Blastopirellula marina: one gene and its partner. The protein of the gene in region 1 interacts with the protein of each later gene in a pairwise test. Links are inferred from orthologs where the notes say so. Each region holds a gene or a part of one and is shown on either strand. Other genes may lie near its edges.

Region 1 (15,879 bases):
CGGATGCTTAGAAACGAAGTTGCCCCATCGCTTCCACCAACGTGTCCAGGTGCTGCCGCGTATGCCCCGCAGAAAGACTGACCCGCAAGAGACACTCGCCGTCCGGCACCGAAGGGGGGCGAATTCCCGGGACCAGCATCCCTCGCTCGAAGAGCTTCGCCGAAAGGTCCATCGCCAGCGACTCCGTTCCTACGATCACGGGAATGATCTGACTGTGGCTATCCCCCAAGCTCCATCCTTGCCCGCGCAGAGCGTCCCGCAGAAACTCAGCACTGGCCATCAGTTTCTGGCGTCGTTCAGGCTCCTTCTGCACGATCTGCAGCGAGGCCAGCATGGCTGCCGCATTGGCCGCGGGGGCCGCCGTCGAAAAGACATACGGCCGCGAGCGATTCACCAGGTAATCGATCAATATCTGGCTCCCCACCACAAAGCCGCCGTGTCCACCCAGGGCCTTGCTGAACGTCCCGACACGCACCGGCACGCGGTCTTCGACACCGAACTGCTCGCACAGCCCATGTCCATGTTCGCCGAACACGCCGGTCGCATGCGCTTCGTCGACCATCAGCATTGCTTCGTACTTTTCGGCCAGGTCGACCAGTTCATTCAGCGGAGCGATCGTGCCGTCCATGCTGAATAGGGTATCGGTTACGATCAAACGCCGCCTGAACGTGCCGCACTGCTTCAGCAGGTTCTCCAGGTAGTTCACATCGCGATGGGGGTAAACGCGAACGGTCGCTTTGGAAAGCCGCGTACCGTCGATGATACTGGCATGGTTCTTTTCGTCGCTGAGAATGACGTCTCCGCGGTCGGTCAACGCGTCGATCGTACCGGCGTTGGCCGCAAACCCGCTTGAGAACGTTAGCGCTGCCTCGGTACCTTCGAACCGGGCCAACTCCACTTCGAGCCGGGCCTGCTCGCTTCCGCGCCCCGTGATCAGTGGGCTGGCACCACTGCCCCATCCTTCCGACGCAATCGCTGCCTGGGCCGCATCGCGCACGCGCGGATCGGCGGCCAGGTCGAGGTAATCGTTGCTGCCGAAGTTGATCAGCTGCTGCTCTTTCCAGGCAACCGTTGCGCCCTGTTGGGTCGAACGCACGTGGATCGCCCGCCGCCGCTCCATCGCATGGAGCAGATCAAGTTGTTCGGGAATCCAGGCCAAGGGGTCAAACATGAGGTTCTCGCGAAATAGGGGTCTACACTTATTATTTCGCAAGCAGGCCTAACGCTCAAACGGGCTTGACCCTACTTGAGCAGTTGCTTCTTCAGATAGTCGACCAGGTCGAGCTTGACGGTGCCGTTTTCCAGCTCTTTGGCGATCGCCTTGTTTGCCTCGCGGACGAGCTTTTCTTCCTTCTTGGCCAGCTTCTTGGCGAGCGTTCCTTCCAGTTGTTCGCCGATTTGCTCGGCCACTTCCCCATGCGCCTTGCCGATACGGTGAACGTAGAACCGCTCAAGTTCGATCTGCCCTCCGGTGACTGTGGGGGTTAGCTCGGCGGATGTCACCAGGCTCGACATGTCCCATTTGCTGTCAAGCTGCACATCCAGGTGAATCTTGACCGTCGCTTCGGTTACCACGCTCACGCCAAGAAGCCGCACGCCGCGGACCCACTGTTGGTACTCGGCTTCCCCTTGAAACTCGACCCGGGCATGAATCTGGCAGGTCGATCGCGTTGGGCCGACGCTCAGATTCTCGATCCAGATCCGCACATGCTGATTCGGGTCTTCGATATGTCCCAGGTAGCGGACCCAGTCTCCATGGTTCTTCGCTTCACGCACCCGTTCCAGCTTTAAGCTGTCCCACTTGCCACGGACTTTGAGGCGTTTGGTAAACTCGTGCGTGCTTCCCCAGTCTGATTCATCTTTGAACGACGTCGGTAGCGACCGGCGGACAGCATCTTCCAGAATGGGGGAAAGGATCTTCTCGAAGTCGGCCTGAGGTGCCGCTGCTAGCAGCGAGGGAACGAGTAAGCAGATGCCTGAAACAAGCAGCGGCAACGTTCTCCAATTTCGCGGTAACATGGGCCTCTCCCCAAGAAGGTGTGGACACTAAGACTGTTTATCGCAATTTTCTCGATTTGGTTCGCACGAATTCTCTAAAGTCGGACGAACCGGATTGGCACGGTTTTGCGAATTCTTCTAAGATTCCGTCCAAATTCTCGTACGCATCCCCTCTCTATCGTGGTTTCGCGAATGAACGGACTCATTCCAAACATCGGTCGACTTCTTGCCTGTGCTGTTTCGTGGGCCTGCTTGAACGTGCTAGCGTCGCCGGTCCAGGCCGAGGTGCCAGGGACCTGGTATTTGGATGCCCAACTGAATGACGTGAACTTTGTGGACGATCGTCATGGGGTTGCCGTTGGCGATCATGGGGCAATCTGGCATACCGATGACGGCGGAAGTGAGTGGAAGCAAATCCCCTCTGGCACCGATGCCCATCTGGCGAGTGTCTACTTCACCGACCCGCGACATGGTTGGGCGGTGGGCGGCTATCAACAGCCGTACAGCAGCCAAACGCGTGGTGTTGTGCTGACAACCAGCGATGGAGGGATGTCGTGGAATACGATGCCAGAGCAGTCCTTGCCGAAGCTGACCGGCGTGCGGTTTGAAGATACCCGCCATGGCTGGGCCGTCGGTCATGGCTCGCACATGTTTCCGACCGGGTTGTTTGAAACCAGCGACGGGGGCCGCAGTTGGCGAAGTTTGCCAGGTACTCAGAACACCCGTTTTCAAAAGTTTGCCGTGCTGCCTGGTGGTGAACTCCTTCTGGCAGGCGTTAGTGGGAATCTCTCGCTGGCCGATCGCGGCGGAATTCGCAAGCCGACGATCCTTGTCGACCCGCTACGAGACATGCAAGATGTTGTGGTTGCCGGTGCCAAAGACGCAACAGCAGTTGGGGAAGGGGGACTGATCCTTAATTCCAATAACGCTGGTGCGTCGTGGGAAGTCATTCTTCCCGGCCCGCTGCCGCAAACCAATCGCCAGGTCGACTTCTGCGCGGTCGAACGCTTAGGAAAGCATGTGTGGATTGCCGGCGATCCCGGTAGCTTTGTGCTGCATTCCAGTGATGGAGGGCAAACGTTCCAGACGCAAAAGCTTCCCACGACGGCCTCCATTCGGGCCATGTTCTTTCGCAGCGAAACAACCGGCTGGGCAGTCGGCTCTCTAGGTACCATCCTACACACCAAAGACGGCGGTCAAACGTGGACGGTCCAGCGACAAGGGGGCCAACGCCTGGCCCTGCTGGGCATCTTTCACGATGCCTCGGTCATCCCTTATGAGCTGGTGAGTCACCACGCCGGATCGCAAGGCTACTTTACTGGCATGGAAGTCATTAACCGTCCCATGCCACAAACGGGTAAAACTCGTCCGCCACTCGAAGATGCTCTGCTTCACAGTGGTGCGAACTTCGGTCACACGGCCTGGCAATTTCCGGCCTACGATGCACAGCTCAAGTTGACCGGTGATCAAATGGCCAAGACCTGGGATGCCGCCAACGACGGCCAGGGGCTTGCCGCTGCCGAAAACTACCTGGTGCAGCGCATTCGCCAATGGAAGCCCACCGTCGTTCTGACCGATTACGCCGATCCGACCGGCAAAGATCCCCTGGCCTACATGATCAATCAGTTGGTGCTACGAGCCGTCGAGAAAGCAGGCGACGCCGATAGCTTTCCCCAGCATCAGTCCGAGCTGGGGCTTGCTCCATGGACCGTGCCCCGGGTGTGCAGTGTCGTGCCAGAAGGTAAGAACGGTTCGATCACGCTGAATGCAACACAAATCTCGCCGCAACTGGCGATGTCCCTTTCCGAGCACGCTGGTGTTTCGCGTGGTATTGCTACAGGTCAGCTGGTTGAAAAGCCATCGACGTTGGAATTGAAAGTCTTGCGGTCGTCGGGGCTGATCGAAGGTCGCTTGAGCGATATTTTCACCAATCTTTCGGTGCCTGCCGGCAAAGGGGCACGACGACCGCCGCAGCAGATGTCGCTGGTCGACCTGGCTCAACTGCAGCGAGCGGCACAGAAACGCCGGAATATGTTCGAGATGATCAATCATGCCGTCAAAGATGAACAGCGCGGGGCGTTATTGCTAGGGCAAATGTTGAAGCTGTCGGAGGACTTGCCGCCGGCACGCAGCGTTGAAGTCCTTTCCCACCTGGCCGAGAAAGCTAACGAAAGCGGCAACCTTTCTCTTGCGGCGGATATGCATCATCAAATTGTCAGTACCTTTCCCACTCACGTCCTGGCCGAGCGTTCCGCCGCATGGCTTCTCGCTTACTACGCGAGCAGCGAGATTCAGTTCCTCAATCGAAATAGCGTGGAATTCGCGACTCCGACGGCTCCTCGGGAAATGCCAGAAGACGCAGAAGACGTGGAAGCAAGTGAAGTCGCTACTGTGTCGTTCGATAATCCCACCAACTACCGCCACCCGACCAAATCGCCGGAGCGTGCTGAGAAGCTGATTGCCGAACTGAATCAAAACATGCCGCAGGTCCTAGCCGACCCATCGCTGGCGTTCTTACTGGAACGATTACATGCCGAGCAAGGACATTCGCGGCAGGGAGAATCGTACATCCGTCGTCTGTTGAACCTGGGACAGGAAAATGCCTGGTGCCGCCGAGCCCAGTGGGAGTTGGTTCTCGGCCGCGGTAACAGCCGTGTCGATGCGCCGGTTGTGACCGCCAATTACGATGACTCTAAGCCCGTGCTCGACGGCCGCTTGAACGATCGCGTTTGGCAAACCGGCAAGCCGGTCGACTTCCAGGCCGGTACCCTTTCGCCGGAAGCAGGGGCCCCACCGGCTGCCATGATTGTCGGCTTTGACGAGGAATATCTCTATCTCGCGATTCGCTGTATGAAGTCGAAGAACTTCCGTTACGAAGCCCCCGGGCAACGCCCGCGCGAGCGTGACGCCGAACTGCAAACGAGCGATCGCGTGCACATCTATCTCGATCTCGATCGCGATTACGCCACGTCGTACTGTTTGTCGGTCGACTATCGCGGACGTACTGCCGATTCCCTCTCAGGCAACCTGGCCTGGAACCCCAACTGGTATGTTGCCGCCGATCAGGATGCAGCGACCTGGACCGTCGAGGCGGCCATTCCTTTCAAGGAACTATCGGGGCAGCTACTCAAGCCGGGCGATACCTGGGGGATGGCCGTCCAGCGGGTAATCGTCAGCGAAGGTACTGAGGCGTGGCCTTCCAGTGCCCTGTATGAAATGGGACCGAGCGAGTTCGGTCTCTTGCAATTTCAGTAAATCAGCTTAGAACGGTGCGAGTTGAAACAAGCGTAGTTCTCTCGCAAGTGGCACAAGCGTGGTATATCTGATCGGAATCGATGAAGCAGGTTACGGCCCCAATATCGGGCCGCTGGTCATCGGTGGTACCGTCTGGCAGCTCGATGAACGTCACGTCGATCTGGCGGAAGTCGAGTTGTACGACCTGCTGAAAGATGCCATCGCTCGCAAGCCCGGTCGCAAGCATCTGGCGATTGCTGACTCGAAAGTCGTCTACGGCAAACGCGATGATCTCTCGCTGTTGGAAGAAGCGGTTCTCTCCACCGGCGATTCCCTCAACCACGTCCACCCCATCTGGCATGGCTGCTGCGAGCCAGACCTGGGTGATGACACGCCGCAAGGCCTCGCCCCGTGGTATATCGGCTGGGAGCATACCAGCCCACTTCACGCCGCCAAGGAGACAATCGCCGAGCGAACCTCGCAGTTCACCACCGCTTGTGCGTCGTGCGGAGTTTCACTGGCCCAGGTACGAAGTGTCTTTCTGACCGAGAAAGCGTACAACGAGCGCCTCGACCGAATTGGCAACAAAAGCACCGTGCTCTCGCACGCATCGCTCGGGCTGGTACGGCGGCTACTCGAAGAGATCAAAGCCTCATCCCCCCAGGCTGTACGCATCGTTTGCGACAAGCACGGTGGGCGAGACTATTACGCCGGTCTCTTGCAGCACTTCTTTCCTGAGACTTGGTGGCAGATTCAGGAAGAGTCACGCGGCGTCAGTCGCTACACCGGCGAGGTCGGTCCCTTGGACGTATCCATCGAGTTTCGCTCCAAAGGGGAATGCTTCCTCCCCACGGCCCTGGCCTCGATCTATGCCAAGTTCCACCGCGAAGTCGCCATGCGGGCCATTAATGCTTACTGGGCCAAGCATGTGCCAGGAATTACCGAGACCGCAGGGTACCCGGTCGATGCGGCTCGTTTCGCCAGCGAGACTGAGGGCGCTCGCGCGCAGCAGAAGATACCGTGGGAAACTTTCTGGCGACTCAAGTAATGGAAGCGAACCGCTCGTTGTCGATCTGGGTCCAGGGGAATAAAATAACGAAAGTATGCGAAAAATAGACGGCGACCCAAACCGTTGCTTTCCCCCCAACAGAATCACAGGTTCATGGCCACTTTCGACGTGGAATCGCAATTGGATGTCGAGCGCATCCGGGCCGATTTCCCCATTCTGAATCAGGTTGACGAAGAACAGCATCCCCTTGTTTACCTCGACAATGGTGCCAGTAGCCAGCGTCCGGCCTCGGTGGTTAACTGCCTAAGTGATGTCTATACAAAGCATTACGCTAATGTGCACCGGGGGGCACACCGGCTCAGTGGCGAGTCGACCGATCTGTTTGAAGAGGCTCGTCGGGCCGTCCAGCGGTTTCTCGGGGCGGCGTCCGAGAACGAAGTCATCTTCACCAGCGGCACTACCATGGGCATCAACCTGGTGGCCCGCAGTTGGGGCGATGCCAACGTCACCGCAGGCGACGAGATTCTGCTGACCGAGATGGAACACCACTCGAATCTCGTCCCTTGGCAGCAGTTGGCTCAGCGAACCGGGGCCACGATCCGTGCGATTCCGGTCACCGACGATGGCCAGCTGGATCTCGATTCCTTGCCGGCGCTACTTACCGAACGAACCAAGATGGTGGCCTTCGCGGCCGTTTCGAACGTGCTGGGGACCATCAACCCGGTGGCTCAGATCACCGAGGCGGCCCATGCCGTGGGGGGCAAGGTGCTGATCGACGCAGCCCAGGCCGTGCCGCACGAAGCGATCGATGTGGGTACCTGGGATGCGGATTTCGTGGCATTCAGTGGCCATAAAATGCTGGGACCATCAGGCGTGGGTGTGCTGTACGGCAAGCAGTCGCTGTTGGAAGAGATGCCGCCGTTTTTAGGTGGAGGAAGCATGATCGATATCGTTGAAATCGATCGATTCACGCCTGCCATGTTGCCGGCCAAGTTTGAAGCCGGTACCCCTCCCATTGCCGACGCAATCGCCATGAAGCCGGCGATTGAATACCTGGAGCAGGTCGGCCTGGCTCGCATTCTGCAGCACGAGCAATCACTGGCCGCTTACGCGCACGAGTTGTTAGCCGATGTGCCGGGGCTGAAGATCTTGGGGCCCGATGTCAGTAAGAAGGCGGGCATCGTCAGCTTTGTGATCGATGGCCTGGCTGCCAGCGATATCGCGACATTTCTCGATGGACGCGGGATTGCCGTTCGCGAGGGGCATCATTGCACCCTGCCGCTGCATAAAAAGCTAGGCATCAGCGCGAGCGTGCGGGCCAGTTTTTATCTGTATAACACGCGCGAAGAGGTTGAAAAGCTGGCCGATGCAGTACGGACGACGGTCGAATTTTTCGGCTAAACCGTATCACAGGTCACCAGACGTTCGGCTGTAAATCCGCTAGACTGGTCGTTAGACACGATCATTACCGCGGTTTTTTTTTCGGACAGGATATCAGGCAAATGTCTCAGAAAGACTACACCCGACGCGACTTTCATAAGCTTTCGGCGGCTGCCCTCAGTGGCATGCTCGCGGCCGGTACCATCGGTTGTGGTGCGCAGCCCGATGCCCAGACGACCAGTGACACTCCAGCCGAAGGGGAAGGGACCTCGACCGTCGCCAAGCATGCTTGCCGCGGCTTGAACGAGTGCAAAGGTCAAGGGGCCAAAGGGACCAACGAGTGTGCTGGTGCTGGAGCGTGTGCGACCGTCGAATCTCACATTTGCGGCGGACACAATAAGTGCAAAGGGCAAGGGGGTTGCGGCCAGACGCCTGGCGCAAACGAGTGTGCCGGTAAAGGTGGTTGTCACGTGCCGATGACTGGTGGTATGTGGAAGAAGGCCCGCGAACTGTTTGAAGAGCGGATGAAAGAGAAGGGTGTCGAACTGAGCCCTGCTCCGGAACCGGCTGCCTAAGACCAAGATCGCCTGGCTTACTCTGGGAAGCGATAATGCCACAGCCACGGCTTGGCCATGAAAACTTGGGACTGGGGGTCGGACTTCGCGCCCCCCATTTCCCCTATATCTTAAAGCACTGGCCGGCAGTCGACTGGTTCGAGATCATCTCCGAGAACTACATCGACTCGCAAGGACGCCCTCGGTATGTCCTAGACCAGATTGCCGAACGCTACCAGGTGGTGATGCATGGCGTGTCCCTCTCGATCGGCAGCACCGATCCGCTCGACTTCGATTACCTGGCCAAGCTGAAGTCTCTGTCTCAATCGATCGGTGCCCGGTGGATCTCCGATCATGTTTGCTGGACCGGCGTTTCCGGAAAGAATACGCATGACCTACTGCCGATTCCCTACAACGAAGAGACTCTTCAGCACGTCGCCCAGCGCGTTCGCCAGGTGCAAGAGTTTCTCGAACGGCCCCTGATCCTGGAAGATCCCAGCAGCTACGTTACCTTCGCCGCGTCGACCATGACGGAGTGGGAATACCTCACCGCGTTAACCCAAGAGACAGGCTGCGGACTGCTGCTCGACGTGAATAACGTTTACGTGTCGGCTGTAAATCACGACTTTGATCCGGTCGAGTACATCGAGAACCTCCCGTGGGAGAGCATCGTCCAGTTTCACTTGGCGGGGCACACCAACATGGGCGATTACTGCATCGATACGCACGACGGCCACGTGATCGACCCGGTTTGGAAGCTATATCGCCTGGCCCACGAGCGAACCGGCGGTGTGTCGACTCTCTTGGAATGGGACGCCAATATCCCTGACTTCCCCACGCTTCATGCCGAAGTTCTCAAGGCGAAGAAGTTTATTCAGGGGGAAACGATCATCACTGATGAAACCGGCAATGATCGTCACACTACTCTGCCCCACCCCGCGCATCGTATTGAGCACGAAGTGAACTAGCGCGATGACCGACCGCAAACCAAGCGTGCCTGACTTACCGGTGCTGCAGAAGTGGATGCAGTCGGTGATTACCCATGTCGACGGCGTGGTCGCAGGGATTCATTCACCGGAGTCCCAACAGCACGTCGCCGTCGATGCGTCGCAGATCGAATCGGTCGTCACCCCCAGCGAGCGGCGAACAAGCGTGCAGCGATTAGAGGTGTACGCCCACGCGTACTATGCTCGGCTGATCGAGTGCTTGAAGTCAATTTACCCGCTGTTTGCCAAAACGGTCGGGGACGAACTATTCGATCAGTTCGCGGTCACCTATCTGCAGCAGTATCCGTCGCAGTCGTACACGCTGAACCGCCTGGGAGACCGGTTTCCTGAATTCCTGGAAGAGACGAGCCCGACCTACAGAACGGATCAGTGGAGTTTTGAGGATTTCCTGGTGGGTTTGGCAGTCGTTGAGCGTTCCATCGACTTGATCTTCGACGGGCCTGGCTTTGAGGGGCAAGAAGCCGTTTCTCCCGTCCAGATGGAAGGTATTTCTCCCGAGAGCTTCGCCGAGGCGACGTTCGAGGTTGTGCCTTGTCTACGGCTGCATGCCTTCCCTTTTCCCGTGAACGACTTCATCACGGCGGTGAAGCGGGACGCCCAGTCGCCCATTCCTGAGTTTGAACCCAGTTGGCTGGCACTCACGCGGAGGGATTTCATCGTCCGCCGCGTACCCCTTTCGCGACTGGAGTATCACATCCTTTACGGACTAGTTGAAGGAGCGACTGTCGCACAATCCATCGGTGGGGCACTGATAGAGGTTGAGCAGCCGGACAACCTTCAGGCAGATCTAGCAGCGGCTTTCGCAAAATTTGCCTCTGAGCAGTTCTTTCTGGCAATTGATGTCCAGTCGGAGCGAACAGCAGGATAGGCAAATTATTACCCTTTGCCTGGGATCTTCACCAACACATAAACGTTCCCCGTCCCGATCCCGAGAATGGGTAAATCTTATGTAAGAAGCGAGGAAATGGAGGGGGAATGGGGGGCACTGTGGCTTGTGATTGGCCCAAGAGCCCCTACAATCAGTGAGTTACCTTGGGGTTCTGATTCTAGAGCTCCATGTATTGGCAGGGTTACCCATCCGGTTTCCCCCATCCTTGCCTGATCTAGTTCTTTGAGGGCCGCAATGGCATTGGTTAGCTGGGTTCGAGGTCGTGTTTTTAACTTCGTTCACCGTAACAACTTAGTGTATAATACTTGCTGGGAAGACCCCCGCTTGGACCGGGTCGCCCTTGAGATTCAACCCCACCACAATGTGATGGTCATCACGTCGGCAGGTTGCAACGCGCTAGACTATGTGCTGGCCGGGGCAAATCATGTTTACGCGGTCGACATGAATCCACGGCAAAATGCCCTGTTGGATCTCAAAAAGTCAGCCATCCAGAACCTGGAGTATGAAGACTTCTTCTCCATGTTCGGCAAAGGCCAACTTCTCGACTTCAAGGAAACTTACAAGTCGAAACTGCGTGGTTCGCTGCCCGAATGGTCTCGCAGTTACTGGGATCGGAAGATCAAGTACTTCCGCCCTCGTAAGAAGCGAAGCTTCTACTTCCGCGGAACGTCTGGTGCGTTCGCCAAGGTGGTGAACATGTACGTCGAGAACGTCCTGCGGATGCGACCGCTGGTTCTCGATCTGCTGGATGCCAAGAGCTTGGAAGAGCAGAAAGAGATCTTCGAGATCATCGATCGCAAGCTGTGGACAGGCCCACTCAAGTTTGCCATGAGCCGCGACACCACCTGGAGCCTGGTGGGCGTGCCGCGTGCTCAGCGCGAACACTTGGAGAAGCAATACTCCAATGGTATCGTCGACTTCGTGCAAGACAACATGCGAGCCGTCTTCGCCGAACTGCCTATCCAGGACAACTACTTCTGGCGCGTGTACGTGACCGGCCAATACACCGAAGCCTGCTGTCCAGAGTACCTCAAGCCGGAGAACTTCCAGAAGTTGAAGGACGGCCTGGTACACAAGGTCAGCACCCATACCGATTCAGTGCAGCATTTCCTCGAAAAGCACGAGGGGCACCCGATTCATCGCCTGGTGCTGCTGGATCACCAGGACTGGCTGACTGACAAGCTTTACTTCGCCCTGGTCAACGAATGGCAGGCCATTGCTAATCGGATGGAAGGGGAAACCGATGCCCGCATCATCTGGCGAACTGGCGGTTTGAACACCGACTTCATCGATGAAGTCGAGATCACCCACAAAGGCCAGAAGATTCAGGTCGGCGAACTGTTGACCTACAACCAGCCACTAGCCGACGAGCTTCACGTCAAAGATCGCGTGCACACCTACGGGGCGTTCCGCATCGCGGACATCGCTGCCTAAGTTTGAGTCCACGCTAATCTTGAGGAGCATCGGATGAGTCTGGCTTCAGATCTGAAAGTCTTGTATCACTTGGCCGTGAAGCCGGTGAAGGGAGACAACCACGCAGAGCGTTTAGACAGCTTCTATAGCGGTCAGGCCGGCGCGTACGATGACTTCCGCAAACGCCTGCTCAAAGGGCGGGAAGAAATGTACCGCTCGATCGAGCCCCAGCAGGATGCCGTGTGGGTCGACATGGGGGGCGGAACCGGATCGAATCTTGAATTCATTTCCGATCGCATCGGCACGCTGAAACATGCCTACGTGGTCGACCTGGCTTCGTCGCTGCTCAAGGTGTGCGACGACCGCATCAAGGAGCGTGGCTGGAACAACGTGAAGACCGTTGAGGCCGACGCCACTACCTGGACGCCGGACGAAGGTTACGCGGACGTCGTGACGTTTTCTTACTCACTGACGATGATTCCCGATTGGTTCGCAGCTATCGATAACGCGCTGCGAATCTTGAAGCCCGGCGGAACGATCGGCGTGGTCGATTTTTACGTCTCGCGTAAGTTCCCCGACGAGTCCCTCAAGCGTCATCCGTGGTTCACGCGTAGTTTCTGGCCAGTGTGGTTCGCGTCGGACAATGTCTTTCCGTCGCGCGATCATGTCCCCTATTTGAGGCGACACTTCGAAACCACCAAGCTGGAAGAGAACCGGGCCAAGGTTCCCTACTTGCTGTGGTTCAAGACACCCTATTACATCTTCACTGGCACCAAGCGTGAAGCGTAGGTCGGCACGATAGCCAAATGGAACTTCCACAAACGAAATAGGCAAGCCCATGGCGAAATCGGTTCTCTCACCATCCTTCCTGTTTCAGTATTCGGTCCCACTGAATTACCGCGAGAAGATCTGGCAGCAAAAGCCGCTGGAATACTCGGAAGAGTACCGGGTGCGCGGGTTCGGAGAGCTCGACAGCCGCAAGCAGTTTGCCGATGTTCGTGGTGGCTGGAACGAACGTGGTGTTTCTTTCTCCGTACTGGTCACGGGTAAACGGCAACCGGTATGGTGTCGAGAAAGTCGCGTCGACGAGAGTGACGGATTTCAGTTGTGGATCGATACCAGGGCCACGCACAACGTGCACCGCGCGACCCGGTTTTGTCATCGCTTCGCTTTTCTGCCCATTGGTGCCGGCCCCAGCTACCGCGATCCCGTTGGCGATCAGCTACTGATCAACCGTGCGAGAGAGAACGCCAACCCGGTCCGCCCTGGCGACTTGCGCGTTCGAGGAACGTTAACCAAAGATGGCTACTTGCTCGAGTGCTGCGTGCCGGCGACCAGCCTGACCGGGTACGATCCCAGCGAGTACGACAAGCTCGGATTCTTCTACGCCGTGATGGACCGCGAACTAGGCTGGCAGACGCAAAGCGTCAACACGCAGTTCCCCATCGACGAAGACCCGAGCATCTGGACAACCCTCGAGCTGGTTCGTTAGTAGTCTCGCAAGATCTCGACAGCGGCATTCTTGCCGCACGCCCCCATCACACCACCGCCAGGGTGGCTGGCGGCTCCGCACAGGTACAGTCCTTTTACCGGAGTGCGATGATCAGCCCAGCCTGGGATCGGTCGCATGGCGAAGAGCTGATTGAAGTTCATCGCCCCTTGCATGATGTTGCCTCCAGTCAGCCCGTATACTCGTTCGAGATCGAGCGGCGAGAGGACCTGGCGATGGATGACGGCCCCTGGCACGTTCGGAGCATACTGGCCAATCTTGGCGATGCAGCGATCGGCAAACGATTCCTTGATGTCGTCCCAGTTTGCGTCCCGCAGCTTGTAAGGGGCGTACTGTACAAAGATCGACAGAATGTGTTGCCCTTCCGGGGCGATCGTTTTGTCGACCGAGGTGGGCATCGTCATTTCGAGAATAGGTTCTTCGCTCGCGCGGCCATACTTGGCGTCGTCGTACGCGCGTTCGATGTAGTCCATCGTGGGCGAGATGTGCATCGTGCCGCGATGAATCGGGCTCAGGCCTGATTCGGGGTACGCCGTGAACTGTGGCGGTTCAGCCAGGGCGAGGTTGATCTTTGCCGAAGCGGAAGCGTAATCGATGTTCGAGATAGCCCGCAGGAAATCGGCCGGCAGTTGATCTGGCGAAAGGAACTTGCGGAACGTCAGGTTGGCGTCCACGCTCGAAGCCACTACTTTGGCTTCGTAGTTTGTTCCATCTTCGAGTTCGACCCCTTGCGTCTTTCCTTCGCTGGTGTGGATCTTGGCGACCGGTGCTTCACGAACGATCGTTACCCCCAGTTCTTCGCAGGTCTTGGCTAGTGAAGCGGCAATGCCCCCCATACCTCCTTCGACGAAACCCCATACGCCCCGCTTGCCGCCGGCTTCGCCCATCACGTGATGCAGTAGCACGTAGGCGGTACCTGGTGCCGAGATTGACGCGAACGCGCCGATGATCGCATCGGTAGCCAGAGTGGCTCGTAGAGGTTCACTCTCAAACCAGCGCTCGAGGATTGGCCGGGCCGCGCCGGAAAGGAGCTCGATCGCTTCGGGGATCTCTCCGCCAAGTTTGCCAAACGTCTGGTAGAAGTTCCACAGACGTGATGTGTCGCGAATCTTTTTGGTCAGCGAGACGTTGCGCCATTCTTTGGGCATCGGCAGCGGGTCAGGAGCGGTCTTCATCAGGATCGGTTCGACGACCGCGGCAATGCGCTCGAGCAGTTCGTTGTACTTCGGATACTGTTCGGCGTCGTGCTGGCTGAACTTGGCGATTTCCTTCGTGTTGCTGGCGACATCGTGCCCCAGCAGCAGGTAGCGTCCATCGTCGGTAGGGGTGAACGAGGCAGGATCGCGTGGCAGGATCTTCAGGCCGTTCTGCTTCAGCTTCAGATCACGAATTATCTCCGGCAGAAGCAAGCTGACCACGTAAGAGGCGGTCGAGACCTTGAAGCCAGGCCATAGTTCTTCGCTGGTCGAGCACCCTCCCAGCACGTGCCGACGTTCGAGCACCGCGACTTTTTTGCCGGACTTAGCCAGATACGCGGCGGTAATCAAGCCGTTGTGTCCCGCGCCGATTACAACGCAATCAAAGTGCCCGCCACCGGATGCCATACCTTAACCAATCCTTGCTGAGGGAAGTCTGCGACTGAGGGATATCAATCTAGACTTCGCCACAAGCAGGCGGAAAAGTTTACCGGGGCATCAGCAATCGAATCGATCGGTATAACCCTGATAAGCGAGTCAGGCCTGGGATTACCTGAGATCGGGAATATCGGTGATGCCGGTGAGCCGCGTAAACTCTTGCAGACGTTGCTGCGACGTGACCTTCTCGATCGAGTCGGTCATGTTTGCGTTGGCCAGTTTAAACCACTGAGCCGCGCGGCCGAGAAACTTATTGCGTTCGGCACCAGGTGGACTGCTGATACCAATTTCCCACCACCCTTCAGCAATCTTGAATTGGACACGAGGATCAATCGGTGCGGTCAATTCCGTCTCGGCCAGGTACTCGAACCGATCGTCGTTGCTTCGCAGCAGGAACGGGAATCCCTTTTCCCAGTCGTTGCGATGAACGCACCAGAACTTGCCAACCATTAAGTTACCTGCCTCGTCGAGCGAAGGAACTTCGAGCGAGAGGAAACGGGCCTGAATGGCATCGTAGTCCTTACGCGAGGCCTTGATGCGTTCTTTCAGTTGATCCAGTTCGGCAATGACTTTCTGATCGTTTTGGCTGGCGGCAAAGCGAGTGCCAATCTGAATCAGTTCGTTCATCGCCTCGTAGTTGTTCTCTTGTTCGGCACGTTCCAGAACGGACTTAGCCACCTCGCGAAACTCGGGAAGCTCGTGCGCTGGAATCTTTTGCAGGTTCTCTGCCCCGAAGCGTACGGTGTACAAATCGGAACTGAAGCTGTCGACTTGGAACGTCTCTTGCAGCTTATCGAACGCGTCTTTCAACAGCACGGGGTTCTTGGCCAGGATGGCGAAGCGATAGGCGATCTGCAGAGCTGCACATTGTTTGGCCGGATCGTTCTTCAAATATTCCGCATGCTGAAGGAGCTTCGTGGCGATCTCTTCCTTCTTCTTGTCCTGGTCAGCCGCACGAGCTTCGTTCTGGAATAGGCGTCGCAATTCAAGCGTCGCGCTGTCGATTTCAACGCGCGAGGGAAGCGGCAACTTGTTAGGGTCGAGATCGTTTCGCGATAAGGCAGCACCAGGCTCGGTGGAAGTCATCGAGGTTTCGACCGGGCTATTCGTGCCGTTGGTGGTGCCAAGCTTCTGAGGAGTGCTTGTGGCAATTTCACCCAGGCTGATCGGGTTACTGACGATGAATAGTCGGTTGAGGTGATCGTTGCTGATCACGGGGAATTCGTGAACGACACCATCCCCAGTAATCGC
Region 2 (15,922 bases), on another replicon or contig:
GAAGCTGCGCGGCCGCTCCGGGAAACGACTTGGCCAGGGCCTGGCAAATTCCGTCGAACAGTTGCGAAAGATCCTGGGCCGTGCCCAACTGTCGCCACAACTGCGTGAGCATGGTGGCCAGCCGCGGATTCTCTTGAATGGCCTCGCCGAGCAGTTGAAAGGGATCGTGATCAGAGGAGTTCATAGCAGGCAGTAACAACTCGGCGAATAAGAACGGGATTCGGACTTCGCCTCCGTTATACAAAAAAAGCCGCCAGACCACGATTGTGGGCCGGCGGCTCCGTCGTCTCCTGGCATGACAGGCAGGACCAGGATCAATCAGCAGTTCTTCGTGGGGGCTTAAACTTCGTCCTTAACAGGCTGCTGGTCGGCAGGCGGGGCAACCTGAATGCGTTCCATTCGCTCGTGCATCTTGCGGATCATCTCGTGCATTTGCTTCATTTCTTCTTGCATCCGCTTTTGGAAATCAGCGTTGCCAGGCAGACCGTCTGGCCCCATATCCTTCATCATTTCCTGCAGTTCGACGAAAGGAACATTTTCGCCACCGATGATAATGTTGCCGGCATTGCCGAAGGTCAGGTACTTCTTGGCAACCGGTTGGAGGTCGGCGGGAAGCTGATCGATTTGGTCTTCGGTCACGCTCCACTTCTGACCGTCACGTTCGATGTGCAGCGTGGTGGGGCCTTCCCCCTTCTTTTCCACGCGGATGGTCATATTCAGCGGCATGTCTTCCGCGAGGCCTTGCAATCGCACTTGAGGCGGAACCATTTGAGCTGGGCCAAAGAAACGAAAATGGGCACCAGGCTGAGCCTCTTCAAAGGGGAGGCCTGGAATAGCCTGCCACTGAGGCATCACCGATATCATGTCTACCGGAGCTTCTTCGGGCTGAACGTTGTACGTTTCGATTTCCAAGCCACGCAGAACACGCACGGCGAGGACCGCTCCATCGTTATCGCGTACGATCTCCACCATCTGTTCCGGCGAAGTGATCGTCGTTTCGTTGATCTTCAAAATGTGGTCGCCTGCTTTCAGTCCGGCCTTTTCAGCAGGGCTTTCCGGAGCGATACCGGCAACCATCGCGCCCCCATCTTTCAGGCGTTCGACATGCTTCTTCAAAATTTCGGGGGTCGGTGCCAGTTGCACGCCAATCCAATATTTTTTGGCGGCTGGCTCTGCTTGCTTGGCTTCGACCTTTTCTTCCGCGGGGGCCGCATCGTCGGCGGTAGCGACCTGCATCATCGGCACGGCGACAACGCCGGTCGCCAAGATCGCGGCCATGAACCAATGTCTGACCTTCATTTTTCCACTCCCTTTTTTCGTGTGTGACTCTGTGAGTTCAAGTTAGGTAAGTAACGAATGCTGGTGCCCATGGGGCAGCGAGTGATTTAGTGGTACGGCAGATCTGGCTTTTCGTAGACAATCACATCCTGCACCGGAACCACCACCCGGTCGCCGTTATCCAGCGAGACCGGAATCAAACGGTTCTTGGTTTGATACGATTGCCCGGAATCCTTCAGCTTTTGCAGCTGCTCGGGGTTCATGCCCCAAGACGTATCCCATTCGGCCTGGGGGTCGTACTGTTTGTTCGGATCGATGGCGATCGGCATGCCGCCCCCTTGCTGGCCATCCCATTGGTTGACGTACACAAACTGCGGCTTGGCTACCGTGTGCATCGGAGCATCCGGGGGCAACTGCGGATTGCCCACGTTCGTGGTGAGGCCACCCCCTGGCATATCGACCGCAGGGGTATCAGCACCCGAGATGTACATCCCCAGGCCAAACGCCACCATCACCGAAGCTGCCATCGCAGCCAATGTTTCCATGCGACGAAAGGAGGCCGTACCGGAGTTGGACGACTTCTCTACCGTTGGTGCCGGCTCTGTCTGGGGGCATGACGGAGCGGTCTGCATCACCAACGGCAGAGCTTGCTCAAGCGCCTGTGACTCAAGGAACGCATGGGCACAACGTCGCCAACCATTAGGCATTTGATCTAGCTGCGAAAGAACCTGGCGGTATTCTTCCGCCGAAAGCTCTCCATCGACCAGACGGTCGAGAAGGAGGTCGTCGATGTTTTCAAATGAATCGTTCATGGCATGTTTCACTTAGGTTCAGGTCGCCGTCGAGACGATCTCGCGGGCCACCAATCGCTCTCGCAATCTTTGACGAGCACGATGAAGTCGGGCTTCCACGGCGCTGGTGCTGACGCCCATGCGCTCGCTGATCTCGCGATAGCTCCACTGCTCGGTGTACTTCAGCAGTAGTATCTCGGCATCGCGTCGGGGTAATTCGTTCATGGCCTGGCGGACCAACTCGTTGCGTTCTTCGGCCAATAGCCAGTCCAGTGGGTTCGCCTCGCTGTTGGTTCTGGCCGGCAAGCTCTGCTCGGCCGCATCATGCAATTTGCGAATGCGTCCTTGCTTGCGGCGATACAACAGAGCCTGGCGAATGGCAATTTTGTAAAGCCACGGTCCCACAGCGCTGGGGTCCCTAATCTGCTGCCAATGTTCCAGCGCTGCGGTAACCGTTTCCTGCATCACGTCATCAACCTCCATCGGACTACGCAGCCGCGCATATAGTGCGGTCCTCAGCCATCGCTCATGCTGCTTAAGCATTTCTGCGGGCTCGGGCTTCACGTTGTCTCCTGGCAGCTCGATGGGGTTCATCCTGTATTCAGAGGGTTAGTTACCGCAGAAGAGAAAACCTTGCGGGGTGACTCGAATATTTTCGCAAAAAATCTCAGGTGCTTGTGCAATCAAACTCAAACTCTTGTACTACGCACAAAAATGTGGGTTGGTTTGCTTCGTAAATTACGGAGAACGCTAGACTTCCGGAATTCGCACCTTGATAATGTTTCTCAATGCACATCTCTTTCTCTTTTCCTGGTGCGGCCCCCTCGGCCGTCAGTCTACTAGCCCCAACTGCTTGGAGTTCCGATGATGAAACGCTGCTTAGCCCCTGCCGCACTTTGCCTTGCGGCGATTGTAATGAGTGCTTCTGGCCTGACGGCCGCGGAGCCTGCAGCAAAAGGAAATGACACCCCCATGAATGTGACCGCGAGCGAATTCGGCCAATTGCCGGACGGAACCGTGATTGCCAAGTACACGGTCGACAACGGCAACGGCATTGTGATGGAACTGATCAACTACGGTGCGATCATGACCACCCTTTCCACGCCGGACAAAGAAGGCAAGTCGGCCAACATCAACGTTGGTTTCGACAACCTGGAAAGCTACCTGGGGGGCACGCCCTACTTTGGTGCCACCGTCGGCCGCTACGCCAATCGTATCGCCAAAGGCAAATTCACCCTCGGCGGCAAAGAATACACCCTGGCCACCAACAACGGCCCGAACACCTTGCACGGCGGTCTGAAAGGGTTCGATAAGGTTGTCTGGGACTCCAAGAAGATCGAAACGGAAGACGCCGTGGGCGTGCAGTTCGACTACACCAGCAAGGATGGCGAAGAAGGCTATCCCGGCAACTTGAAGGTCACCGTAAAGTACACCCTGACCCCCGACAACAAGCTGGTCATGGACTACACCGCCACGACCGACGCCGAGACCGTGCTGAACCTGACCAACCACAACTACTGGAACCTGGCCGGCGCTACCAGCGGCAAGAACTACAACCACCAGTTGAAGTTGGAAGCCGACAAGTACCTGCCGGTTGACGAAACGCTGATTCCTACCGGCGACATGGCATCGGTCAAGGGAACTCCGATGGACTTCACCTCGTTCAAGGCCATCGGCAAGGACATCCAGGAAACCGGTGGCGATCCGATCGGGTACGACCACTGCTACGTCCTGAACGACCAGTCCAACAAGCTGACCCTCGCCGCGACGGTCAAGGAACCCACCTCGGGTCGCGTGATGGAAGTTTGGACCACGCAGCCTGGCATCCAGTTCTATAGTGGCAATTTCCTGGACGGCAGCAAAGGCAACGCCGGACTGAACCAGCACGAAGCGTTCTGTCTGGAAACGCAGCATTTCCCCGATACGCCGAACCAGCCCAGCTTCCCTTCGGCCACGCTCAAGCCAGGCGAAACGTTTCACGAGACCACGGTTCATACCTTCGCGGTCGAAAAGTAAGCGTTCCCCCCATACGATCAAATCGAAAGCGGTCCCTTCCCAGGGGCCGCTTTTTTTGTTGGTAGGTCACTCGCCAACCACCGCATGAAACACGACCTTACGAGCAAAAAGTTCAAAGGAGACTTACTTTTTTTCGCGCAGGCTTGTTCCTTAAAGCCCGCTGGCTTGTAACATATTGGCAGCCCAACCAAGCCAATCTTCACACGCTGGAAGCATGAATCAGCCTGATACCGCAGTTGTTATGAAGATCGCCGCCGAGGCCCGGCGCCGCCAAGGTGCTGCCCGCGAGGCGTTTCTGGACGACACATGCGGCACCGATCAGGTATTGCGCAAGCTGGTCGAAGACAAGATCCGCCCTAAGGCCGCCGGCACGCTCGTACCAGATCAAGTCGATCCCGATGCGACCATCGCCGTCGATCCCCCTTCCAAGCATTCGCTTCATCCACGCCAGGGCCTGACCACGCGTTACCTGCCTGGCACCAGTGTGCTGGTCCGGGTCTGGGCTTCCCGTCTGTATCGCACGATTGCGATCGTGAGCTTCATCGCGCTGATCATCTTGCTGGGTATCGGGTCGCGCTATCTCGTCTGGAACGAACTGCGCAAAGTCCGCGAACAAGAATTCACCGCCTTGCTGGCCGCCGACGTCCAGGCCCTCACCTCTTGGATCGAAACCCGTAAAGAACACGTCTCAGTCGTCGCCAAAGACCAGGACGTAAAAGACGCGATCCTGCGGCTCGTCAAACAAAAGCGAGCTCTCGGAGACGAATACTCGGCCGACGCTGTCCAGGAAGAGCTCGAGTTCTTCCGCCAGCGATTCCCGAAATTCAATCGTCCCATTAGTGGCGTCAAGCAGTTTATCGAAGAGCACGAGCCCATCGATTTCGATCAGCGAAGTGACGCACAGGCGGAACCGCCTGGCCTGATCCCCGATGAAGGGGCGTACTTTGTTGTCGATCCGGCCGGTACCATCCTTGCCGCAAATCAAGTCGGAGCGATCAATCAAACCCTGCAAGGTTCGCGTCGCCTGCAAGTCTTCTCGGATGTCTTTCTCAACAAAGCAGGCTTCGTGCCCCCGATGCGGCCCGAACACGAGTTGACCATTCCCGGCACGCGCCCCGATGTGGTCTTTACGTGGGTCTATCAGCCGATCTACGACGAATTCAAAATCCCCTCGGCGCTGCTCTGCTTCGGCTATTATTCCGTGGGCAACTTCACCAAGTCACTTATCACGGCACGGACCGGCGAGACGGGGGAAGCGTATGCGTTCGATGCCAATGGCTTGATGCTTACCGAGAGCCGCTTCACCAAAGACCTCTGGCGGATGGGGATCTTGCCGGAAGGGGAACCGTCAAGGGCCAATCTGATACTTCGCCCTCCCTTTGCCGCCGAGCACCCCCACCCCGAAAATCACGACCGATATACGCGGCTGATCGAAGACGCGCTGGCCAACCACGGCACCAATACCAAGTCGGATGTCGTGATGGACCGCTACATCAATTACCGCGGGCACCTGGTGGTGGGTGCCTGGCAGTGGATCGATGAATACAATTTTGGCGTCGCCTATGAAACCGAATCGCACGAAGCCTTCAGCCCTTTCACCATCATTTCGTATACCCAGTACGCGTTGCTGTTTTTGATCGCCGGCTTTGGCGGGCTCGCTTACTACGCCGCATCGTCCCTGGTTCAAATGCGCCGCACCATTGGCGAGCACACCGTCGTCGGGGCGTATGAACTGCTGCTCAAGATCGGCGAAGGGGGCATGGGGCAGGTCTATCTCGCACGGCACCAGATGCTTAAACGTCCCACGGCCGTCAAGCTGATGCGGCCCGAACAAACCGACCCGGCCCTGCTCAAGCGATTCGAGCGCGAAGTTCAGCTTTCCAGCCGCTTGAAGCACCCCAACACGGTCGAGATCTACGACTACGGCAAGACCCCCGACGACATCTTCTACTATGCCATGGAATACCTGGACGGCATCACCATTGAAGTCCTCGTGCGTCAGTATGGCTGGCTCCCGGTCTCGCGCACGCTGTCGGTAATGCGGCAGGTGGCTGCGTCGCTGCGCGAAGCCCACGAGAGCGGCCTGATCCATCGCGACATCAAACCGCTGAACATCATGCTCTGCCGCGTTGGTGGCGAGTACGACGTGGCCAAGGTCTTGGACTTCGGCCTGGTGAAGAACCTTTCGGCCGATCCCGGGGCCACCATCGTGACCAACACGACCGAGATCAGCGGAACGCCCATGTACATTCCGCCTGAACGCGTGAAGAATCCCACCCAGGCCGATCCACGCGTCGATATCTATGCCCTCGGTGCGACGGCCTACTTCATGCTTACCGGGCAAACGATCTTCAGCGCCGCCAGCGCCGTCGACGTGCTGGTGCAGATCGTCACGCAGTCGATTCCTTCGGTCAAAGATGCTTCCGACCGAGTGATCCCCGATGCCCTGCAAGACCTCATCTCGCGCTGCCTGGCGAAAGACCCAAAAGATCGTCCGCAGTCCGCCGACGAAGTTTTGAAGGAAGTCGAAAAGCTGATGATCGACTTCCCTTGGACACAGCAAGATGCCGCCGACTGGTGGCAGAACAACATCCCGGTCGACGAACTCATCGAAATGGCGAACCGGGATTCAGAAGAGTTCCCCGCGATCTAATCGCCTGGCGTACTCATCATCCGATGTCGTGCTTAGCGAACGCTGACCGCGATCTCGTGGATCTTGCGGACCATCGAATGTAAACCATTCGAACGAGCCGGTACCAGGTGCTTTTCCAGCTTCAACGTATCGAACAGACCGCGCAGGTCGAAGTCGAGAATCTCTTGCGGGCTCTTCCCCGAAAGCAGCATCACCAAAATGCCCACCAACCCTTTAACGATGTGGGCGTCGCTATCGGCCTGGAAGACGATCTTCTTCGGTTGCCCTTCAACTTCCACCACTTCCGGCACCAGCCATACCTGGCTTTGGCATCCCTGGACCTTGAATTCGTCGCGGCGCAACTGGTCCGGCAGATCGGGAAGTTCGCGTCCCAGTTCGATAATCAACTTCAGTCGCTCTTCTTTCGTTTCGGCGAACTCGAAGTCATCGATCAATTCTTCCGCGGTCAGGGTAGGCGGTTCGTTCAACGTGAGTCTCTTCATCTTCAATCGAAGGGTTTGTCTGTTGCTACGGTTACGATTCTAGTCGCCGTGCTTCTCGCGAAGACGGGTCGACGTGCGACAAATCCATTGGTTGCGTTCGAACTGATCGATCCATTCGGCCAGCACGCCACAGGTCAGGGCATCCATTTCGCCAGCGGCATGAAGCGAAATGCCGGTACTGCACGCTGCTCCGCCGAGCTTCTCGACCATCTGGCGATACTTGGCCAACGTGCGATCGCCGTACATGCCGGTTACCTGGTCATCTTCGTTCAAAAAGACGACGACCGGAACACGGTTTCCGCCGCAAACCTGGATCGCCTCTTTCAAATCGTCCGGGGCATCATCCCGATCGATATACCGCACGACAACGTTAGGAGATGCCTGTTCCATTAACTGAAACATCGGGCACTGATCAACACAATCGCCGCACCACGCCCCAGACAGGCAAAGGACGTGCATCTCGCGCGTGAAGCTGGCCAGCAGCGTCTTCTGTTCATCGCTAAGGGACAACGTCTTCAGCTTCGCACTCCAACGCTCCTTCTGATTCTCGTTGGCATACTTGGCCAGAAAATCGTCGTAAGAGAGAGCGGAGGAAAACAGAGTGGGCCAGTCGAGGGGCATAATCTACCTAGCGTTGAAAATATCTTGTCGTGAGTGAGTGGCTAAAAAATAACCACGTTTTCAGTGTTCCGTTTTCAGTGGGAGAAGACCTTTCTTCTTTCTGAAAACGGAATACTGAAAACTTCCAACCAACTGCATCGCCGCTAAATCCACGGCTACCCGCATAACCGCATCATGGGCGATGCTTTTGAAAGCAGCAGTTGCGTGCATTTTAGGCAGCAATCGCCAGGCTGATTAGGGGCGGTCAAAAAAACTACAGGCTGTTTTCTGCCCGAAAATGGGGAAAAGTACCGATTTCGGCGCGTTTTCTCGGCTTGTGTTCGAATTGGCACACCGAATGCATCTAATGTGTGGCGAAAGCGAATCAGAAGGAGATTCGGAACCGGTCGCGAAGGATCGTGAGCCTCGGACTTCTCGCTTCTGAAAAGCATAAGATGCTTGCCCCGTGCTTCTGTAACAAGGAGTGCGTCAGAGCTGGGGACAAGCTCAACTGCTTCGCTTCATACCCGAACAATCAAGATCATCTCCAAGTGATCTTTGCCCGTACAGTGTGGAAGCATGATGGGGTGTTGTTCGCGTGCAGTGGGGCTGCCGCGAACGGTAGTCGAGGTTGAGGAGGTTTTGCCTCCTTAACCTCGGCTATTTTTATGCGCTTATGGATATTCTGCAGAACTTTTTCCTGTCACCATCTTAGGCAGGTTTCTCCTACGCTGCTGATTTGTCACGCAGAAGTTCACTGGACAAAAGCAACTTGGGAAAAGTTTCGTTGACTTAAACCACTGCGTCATTGATATTTAGGAAATGATGCCACGCACCGACAGTTCAATTGGCATAACGGTTGCAAACAAGCGGGAGCAATGGACAACTAGGTCACCCGCTCATCATGCACTCGCTCTCCGCCTTGTTTAGTGCATGGCTCCACTTTGAAAGAGCATCCCGTTGCGACCTGTCCTTATAACGTCACGTCAGTTTGTTGGAGTATGCATTAATGAAGAAGATTGAAGCCGTCGTCCGCCACCACAAGTTGGACGAAATCAAAGAAGCCCTGGTTACCAAGGGGTTTGGTGGTATGACCGCAACGGAAGTCCAGGGATTTGGACGTCAGAAGGGACAGACGGAAACCTATCGCGGTGCGGAATACTCGATCGATTTCGTTCCTAAAATCAAAATTGAAATCGTCTGCACGGACGAGCAGTGTCAGGAAATCGTCGATACCATCATCCAGAAGGCCCAGTCCGGTCAGATCGGTGATGGCAAGATCTTCATCTCCGAACTCACTGACGCCGTTCGCATTCGTACTGCCGAAACCGGTTCGTCCGCGATCTAGTGATCGCTTGAAAACAAGTCGAATCGGTTCAGCGCACAACCCTTCGACCACCAAGTCAATCTCTCTCTCGAAAAAGCCGGCCCCCCCTGGGTCGGCTTTTTTTATGCGCCATTCCGGTAAGCCGGGCCCACCGTCCTGCGGACGCTCTTAGTAGCGATCGGCAGCCGAACGATCCGACCGGCGACGATGCGAATACAGACGCATCCGACGCGGGGCGGTCGATGGATGACTTTCGTCGATCACGTGCCCTGAAAGCAGTCGGTAGAAGAACAAAATCATGAACGCGCCGCCGGTGGCCACGGCAAAGCCTAGTGGGCTCAACGGCGAGACCTTCGTCCCTTCAAAAAACAGCGATAGCATCCCGCAGCCGATCACCGATCCGCCAATCCCCATCGCCAAGGTAGCAATCGGCCCGCCAGGATCGCGCCCCGGCATGATCGCCTTGGCAAACAGCCCGGTCAGCGTGCCGAAACCAACCCATGTCAGAAACAGATTGGCCCACGCTTCAAAATGTTCGGATACCTGTAGCGCCTCGTCACCCATAACCGCCTACCTTCGCCATGCTAGCAAGTGGGGAGGAAATTCCCCTGAGAAGTTGACATAAAGTAAGGTGTCGTCAGCTACGGCCCAAAAGTTTGCCGATTATGCCGATCGTTCGGGAAAAGGCTTCATTCCGGGGGTGCCAGGAAGTGGAAATCGCGAGAAAGGGGCTATAATAGCACGCAGAGCAGGCAACGAAACGGATCGTAAAACGCTGCCTGCTGTACTGATCCTGGAAGGATCGGTCCCCTAATCTTGCGATCGCACGGTTTCCTTCGCGGAGGTGTCTTATGCGAACTCTTATCCCTATGTTCGCCGTGTCGCTATGTGCGGCATTTGCCATTGGATGCACCAAGTTCCAAGCCCCGGAATTCACCGACAGTTCCCCAGGCACGCTGGCCTCGGATGCTCGCTCCCATCAGGTCGTCTCGCTGCAATTGGGTCAACAGCCCGGCGCGTTTCAGGTCGAGGACGTCACCGGACCGGCCGCTGGCGAGTTCCTCTGTTATCGCTGCAAGTACAGCGGCAAGCCCACCGTCGTGATCTTCGCGCGTGAGGTCAACGACTCGGTCACCAGCTTGGTCCAGCAGATCGATCGCCAGGTGAGCGAGAACGCCGACCAGAAGCTTTCGGCCTTCATGGTCGTCGTGGGGGATAACACCGACGAGGTCAAACCGACACTCCAGCGCGTGCAAGTTGCCCAGCACATTAAAAACACCCCGCTGACCGTCTTCAACGAAAAGGAAGGCCCCGCAGGCTACGGCCTTTCACCCGAAGCCCAAATCCAGGTCATGATGTGGAACGACGACGGCCTGAAGGTCAACCGGCCGCTGGGACCTCACCTATCCAAGGAAGAGATCACCGAGATCGTCGCCCAGACCAAAGAGATTTTGAACTGAGCCGATTCTCGCTTTCCGAATTGTTTGTTCCGTTTTCGGTCGCCAGCGTGGTGCAGCGTTTCTAAAGTAACACCATGAACGCTACGATCACCCTGCCCGACCCGAACACGATGTACCAGGCCATCGTCGACCGCGATGCCGAGATGGAAGGGCTGTTCGTCATGGCGGTCAAGACGACCGGTATCTTTTGTCGTCCTGGCTGCAAAGCGAAAACCCCCAAGCGCGAGAACGTCGAATTCTTCGCCACCGCCGACCAGGCCCTTGCCGCCGGCTATCGCCCATGCAAACGCTGCCGCCCGATGGAGCTTTCCGGCAGCGTGCCGGCCTGGCTGACCCAGTTGGTCGATGCCCTCGAGGCCGATTCTTCGCGCCGCTGGACCAATGCCGACCTGGAAGCAATGGGACTTTCCCCCATTCGTGTTCGTCGCTGGTTTCAGCAGCACTATCGAATGACCTTCCACGCGTACCTGCGCACGCGGCGAATCGGCCTGGCGGTCGACATGCTACAAACGGGCAAGGACGTCACTTCCACCGCGCTCGATAGTGGCTACGAGTCCCTCAGCGGGTTTCGCGATAGCCTGCGCAAATGGACCGGCCAATCGCCGACCAGCATCAAGGATGGCGAGCCGATCCTGGTCCAGCGTATTCTCACGCCGCTGGGTCCCATGCTGGCCGCTGGCAGCGACGCCGGGCTGTGCCTCTTGGAATTCGCCGATCGCAAGATGCTCCCCAAGCAGTTCGAGCGGGTCAGCAAACTGTTCGCCCAACCGATTCTGCCTGGCACGCACCCGGTACTAAGTGAAGCGGCCGATCAGATCGAGCAGTACTTTCAGGGAACGCGAACCGAGTTCACCCTTCCCTTGCGATTGGACGGCACCTCGTTTCAACAGCAAGTGTGGAAGCTGCTCGAAGGGATTCCCTTCGGGCAGACAAGTTCGTACGGCGAACTTGCCGAGCGACTCGGCAAGCCGACCGCCTCCAGGGCTGTCGGCCGCACCAACGGCGACAACCGCCTGGCGATCGTCGTGCCGTGCCATCGTGTGGTTCGCAGCGATGGCCACCTGTGCGGCTACGCTGGCGGATTGTGGCGGAAGAAGTGGCTGCTGGAACACGAACGCAAATTGAACCACAATCAATGAATGTCTGAACCTACATCCCAAGTCGTCCGCTGCGAAAAACGCTGGGCCATCGCGTTTGCCCACCTCCTTTGGAGCCCCCTGCTGTTCGCCATCTTCCTGGCGGGTATCGCACTTTGGCTGGCCCTGGCAATTTCCGACCCGACGCAAAAACTGGTTGCCATTCCTCTGGTGGCGATCGCGGCGATCATCGTTCATCAGCTGTACGGCGACTATCAGTGGGTCGAGAGCGACGGCGAATACATTCGAGCGAAAGGGTTCTGGTTTCGCAACGCCGCTAGCTGGCCCATTACCCAAATTGAATCGATCCATCCGATGTTACGGCGAAACAACGTCACCGCAGATTCCTCCCCGGAAGAGCTCATGGAAGCGATCGCCGGCATGGAGATCCGCTTTCGCGACGACCAGCCCCCGGTCACGTTGATGCATTCCGAGTTCACGTACGTCCCGGAACTTTGCCTGTTTCTGCTCAGGCAAATCCATTCCGATGCCCCGGCACCCTAGACCATTTGACGTTCTTCGCGTCCAATAGGATGCATGAACGAAAAGCCTAAATCAAAGCCGGTTGCGGCCTCGCCTGCCAAACGTGGTCTGGTCGGGGATGGGACCCATCTCGGGCTGATGGATTACCTGCGGAAGATCCTCAACGCCCAGGTTTACGATGTCGCTCACGAGTCCGCATTAGAGCGGGCCGGTAAGCTCTCGGAGCGTATCCAAAACAACGTCTATCTGAAGCGAGAAGACAGCCAGAAGGTGTTCAGCTTCAAGCTGCGTGGGGCCTACAACAAAATGGCTCAGCTCACCCCGCAGCAGTTAGAGCGCGGCGTCATTTGCGCGTCGGCTGGCAATCATGCCCAAGGGGTCGCGCTCTCTGCGGCTCACCTGGGATGCACGGCGACGATCGTCATGCCAAAGACGACACCCAAACTTAAAATCGAAGCGGTAAAGGCCCTCGGGGGCAATGTCGTGCTGCATGGCGAAAGTTACAGCGATGCCTACCAGCACGCCGGCGAACTGAGCAGCACCAACGAGATGACCTTCGTCCATCCCTTTGACGACCCCGACGTGATCGCCGGGCAAGGGACCATCGCGATGGAGATCTTGAGGCAGCATCAAAAGCCGATCCATGCCATCTTCGTCGCGATTGGCGGCGGCGGTATGATCTCCGGCGTGGCCGCATACATCAAAGCGGTCCGGCCCGAGATCAAAGTCATCGGCGTGCAGACAAACGATTCCGACGCGATGGTTCGCAGCGTCAAGCAAGGCAAACGGATTCAGCTAACCGACGTCGGTCTCTTCTCCGACGGCACCGCCGTGAAGCAGGTCGGCGAAGAGACCTTCCGCATCACCAAGGCCCTGGTCGACGACTTTGTCGTGGTCGATACCGACGCCGTGTGCGCCGCGATCAAGGACGTGTTCGAGGATACCCGCAGCATTCTCGAACCTGCCGGAGCGCTCAGCGTGGCCGGCCTCAAGCAGTATGCGGCCAGGCATCGTCTGCTAGGAGACACGCTTGTCGCGATCACGTGCGGGGCGAACATGAACTTCGACCGGCTGCGATTCGTGGCCGAGCGCGCCGAAGTGGGGGAAAACCGCGAAGCGCTGTTCGCCGTCACCATCCCCGAACGCAAAGGAAGCTTTCGTCGGCTGTGCGAACTGATCGGCCCGCGGGCCGTGACCGAGTTCAACTACCGCATCTCCGACTCGAACGTGGCCCATGTGTTTGTGGGCCTGGCCGTGAACAACCGAGACGAGGCGAAACGAATCGCCGACGAACTGCGCGGCAGCGGGTTCGATACACTCGACCTGACCGACGACGAACTGGCCAAGCTGCACGTGCGGCACCTGGTAGGTGGGCACAGCAAAATGGCCGCGGACGAACACCTGTACCGCTTCGTCTTTCCCGAGCGGCCAGGGGCGCTGATGAAGTTCCTCTCGGCGATGCCCAGCGACTGGAATATCAGTTTGTTCCATTACCGCAACCAAGGTGCGGATTACGGACGCATTCTCGTGGGGCTGCAAATACCCAGTGACACGACGACCGAGTTTCAAGACTTTATCGAAAGCATCGCGTACCCGTACGTCGAAGAAACCGAGAACCCAGCTTACCGGTTGTTTCTCGCCTAAGGCCTGGCGGGCTCGTGGTTGTACTCGCCGAGCCTTTCCGCCGGTGGCAGGTGCTCTTCCAGTTTGAACTTGGGGCGCTGTTGGCTGTTGATATAGGCGGCGATGTCGGCCGCTTCCTGCTCGGTGAGGGAAGGATCGTCCAGCGGCATGCCCACCTTCAGCCACGAGGCCAGCTTCGGCACGCGGCTCAGGCCGGCTCCGTCGTTGTACGATTGCGGTCCCCAGACAGGCGGGCCGTCGTCGGTTCCTTCCCCCTCTTGCCCATGACAATCCAGGCAGTAGGTTTTGTAGTCTTCCTTCCCCTGTACCGGATTGGCTTTGCTCCAATCGACTTTCAGTTCCGGCACATGCCGCGGGCCGAGGGGCTTCTGCTCGTTCATCTGGATCTTGCTGCCGGTGGACAGCCAGGTGATGTACGTCGTGATGGCGACCGAGACCTGGCTGCCGTTGGGTGGGCGAACGCCGTTCTGGCTGCGCATGAAACAGTTCAGCACGCGATCTTCGAGCGTGATCACGCGGTTCTCGCGCGGCGACCAGGCTGGGTACGCGGTGGCCGTTTGCAGGAAACTGCCCGCATCGGGATGCTGGCCCCCCTCTAAATGGCACGACGTGCAGTTGAGTTGATTACCAATGAACGGTTTGCTCAGCGGGTGATCTTTCGTCTCGTTGACCAGCAGTTCCCCCAGCCGCACGACCTCGCCCAAGGGGCCTTCGGGGTACGCAGCAGGGACGATGGGCTGCTCTTCGGCATGAAGCGTGGCACTGCCCAGCAGCATAATGCCCAGGCACAAAACGACTCGCAGATTTAATCGACAAAAGGACATGATCTCTTTCTATCAGGTAAGGGAGCAGCGCTTGATAGGCAGTTTATCGTTACGCCAGTGGAATGGTCGATCTGTGAAATAGTTCACAACTGCCAGCAAAGCATCCCGTGCGGCGCAATCGGCACAGTGAAGCGGTTTTTTCTGGCAGGTCTGCCCATTTCCACTAATTCAACGCAAAGCGAAGCTTGCGTGGGTAATTCGGTGTTTAAGGGAAGCAAATCATCACATATTGAGTTCAGCTCGCGAATTCCTTCTTGAACACTGCGTATTAGAAGGATAAAAAGCCGATATCCAATCAATATTTCTCTTATCTCTTTTCTTGGTAGGTGGCTTTATGGTTACCGCTCGTCGCACGGCCTTCACGTTGGTGGAACTGCTGGTTGTTATTGCCATTATCGGGGTGCTGATCGCCCTGCTGCTGCCGGCTGTGCAACAGGCTCGGGAAGCCGCTCGGCGGATGACTTGCACCAACAAGCTGAAGCAGATTGGTCTCGCAATTCACAACCACCACGATACTTACGGCCAGTTTCCATCCGGGGTTCGTTATACGCCGGAGCCTGACTTCACCAGCGGCAGTTGGTGTTCGACCTCTGGCACCACCGGCACACGCGAACCGTGGACGGTAAAGATCCTGCCGTTTCTGGAAGAAAACAATCTGTACGATCAATTCGATCTCAATGCCAGCTTCACGGCCACCAGCAACGTGCCCGGTGCGACGGTGAATAACAACCTGTTCAAACTGAACCAATCGGCGTATCAATGCCCCTCGGACCCAGCCAGCCGGGACGAATGGAATTCGATCAGCTACTACGGCGTGCAAGGGGGTGGCCCGGCCGCGGACGAATCGTGTTCGACCTCGTCCGGGCAGCGGGTGTTCTATCGCAACGGCGTGCTGCACTTGAACTCGGATACCGGGTTTCAGGATCTGACCGACGGTTCGACCAACGTTTTCATGGTGGGAGAAACGCGTTACTGTCTGACCCCAGCGGGCCGGCCGGATGGTTACCACAGCGGTTGGGCTTCGGCGACGAAGCTCGACTCGTGGGGAACGCCGCTGGTGTTGGCCGCGACGCGCGAGCAGATCAACTCGGACCCGCGCAACGGCATGACTAACGACACGCTTAACATCATGACCAAACTGTTCGGCAGCTATCATCCTGGCGGCTGTATGTTTCTGATGGGGGACGCATCGGTTCACTTCATTCCAGAAACGATCGACCTGGCCACG

What was found.
Region 2: the proteins of C5Y96_RS14020 (region 1) and C5Y96_RS02030 interact in binary tests that used the Escherichia coli proteins (3 or more experiments, as listed by UniProt). The link is inferred for Blastopirellula marina from one-to-one orthologs.

Annotation. Positions count from the first base shown.
Region 1 is NZ_PUIA01000038.1:37,877-53,755, forward strand. Bases 5,682-8,518 are described here. They hold C5Y96_RS14020 (aminotransferase class V-fold PLP-dependent enzyme), read left to right. Parts: upstream 5,682-6,394; coding sequence 6,395-7,642; downstream 7,643-8,518. Other genes in these bases: C5Y96_RS14015 (hypothetical protein), read left to right, coding at 5,682-6,280; C5Y96_RS14025 (twin-arginine translocation signal domain-containing protein), read left to right, coding at 7,744-8,196; C5Y96_RS14030 (DUF692 domain-containing protein), read left to right, coding at 8,232-8,518. Outside these bases: bioF (8-amino-7-oxononanoate synthase), read right to left, coding at 8-1,171; C5Y96_RS14005 (hypothetical protein), read right to left, coding at 1,243-2,019; C5Y96_RS14010 (YCF48-related protein), read left to right, coding at 2,191-5,253; more of C5Y96_RS14015, read left to right, coding at 5,312-5,681; more of C5Y96_RS14030, read left to right, coding at 8,519-9,143; C5Y96_RS14035 (DNA-binding domain-containing protein), read left to right, coding at 9,148-10,050; C5Y96_RS14040 (DUF3419 family protein), read left to right, coding at 10,306-11,505; C5Y96_RS14045 (class I SAM-dependent methyltransferase), read left to right, coding at 11,539-12,273; C5Y96_RS14050 (hypothetical protein), read left to right, coding at 12,323-12,976; C5Y96_RS14055 (phytoene desaturase family protein), read right to left, coding at 12,973-14,598; C5Y96_RS14060 (DUF1559 domain-containing protein), read right to left, coding at 14,740-15,879. UniProt on the Escherichia coli protein: Cysteine desulfurases mobilize the sulfur from L-cysteine to yield L-alanine, an essential step in sulfur metabolism for biosynthesis of a variety of sulfur-containing biomolecules.
Region 2 is NZ_PUIA01000016.1:1,241-17,162, reverse strand. The notes cover bases 5,496-8,375. They hold C5Y96_RS02030 (SufE family protein), read right to left. Parts: upstream 7,221-8,375; coding sequence 6,771-7,220; downstream 5,496-6,770. Other genes in these bases: C5Y96_RS02025 (thioredoxin family protein), read right to left, coding at 7,260-7,841; C5Y96_RS02035 (protein kinase domain-containing protein), read left to right, coding at 5,496-6,738. Outside these bases: C5Y96_RS02060 (sigma-54-dependent Fis family transcriptional regulator), read right to left, coding at 1-184; C5Y96_RS02055 (PDZ domain-containing protein), read right to left, coding at 340-1,299; C5Y96_RS02050 (hypothetical protein), read right to left, coding at 1,386-2,090; C5Y96_RS02045 (RNA polymerase sigma factor), read right to left, coding at 2,109-2,633; C5Y96_RS02040 (aldose epimerase family protein), read left to right, coding at 3,042-4,085; more of C5Y96_RS02035, read left to right, coding at 4,300-5,495; C5Y96_RS02015 (P-II family nitrogen regulator), read left to right, coding at 8,830-9,168; C5Y96_RS02010 (GlsB/YeaQ/YmgE family stress response membrane protein), read right to left, coding at 9,316-9,711; C5Y96_RS02000 (hypothetical protein), read left to right, coding at 9,999-10,607; C5Y96_RS01995 (bifunctional transcriptional activator/DNA repair enzyme AdaA), read left to right, coding at 10,682-11,746; C5Y96_RS01990 (hypothetical protein), read left to right, coding at 11,747-12,247; ilvA (threonine ammonia-lyase, biosynthetic), read left to right, coding at 12,365-13,870; C5Y96_RS01980 (c-type cytochrome), read right to left, coding at 13,867-14,646; C5Y96_RS01975 (DUF1559 domain-containing protein), read left to right, coding at 15,029-15,922. UniProt on the Escherichia coli protein: Participates in cysteine desulfuration mediated by SufS. Cysteine desulfuration mobilizes sulfur from L-cysteine to yield L-alanine and constitutes an essential step in sulfur metabolism for biosynthesis of a variety of sulfur-containing biomolecules.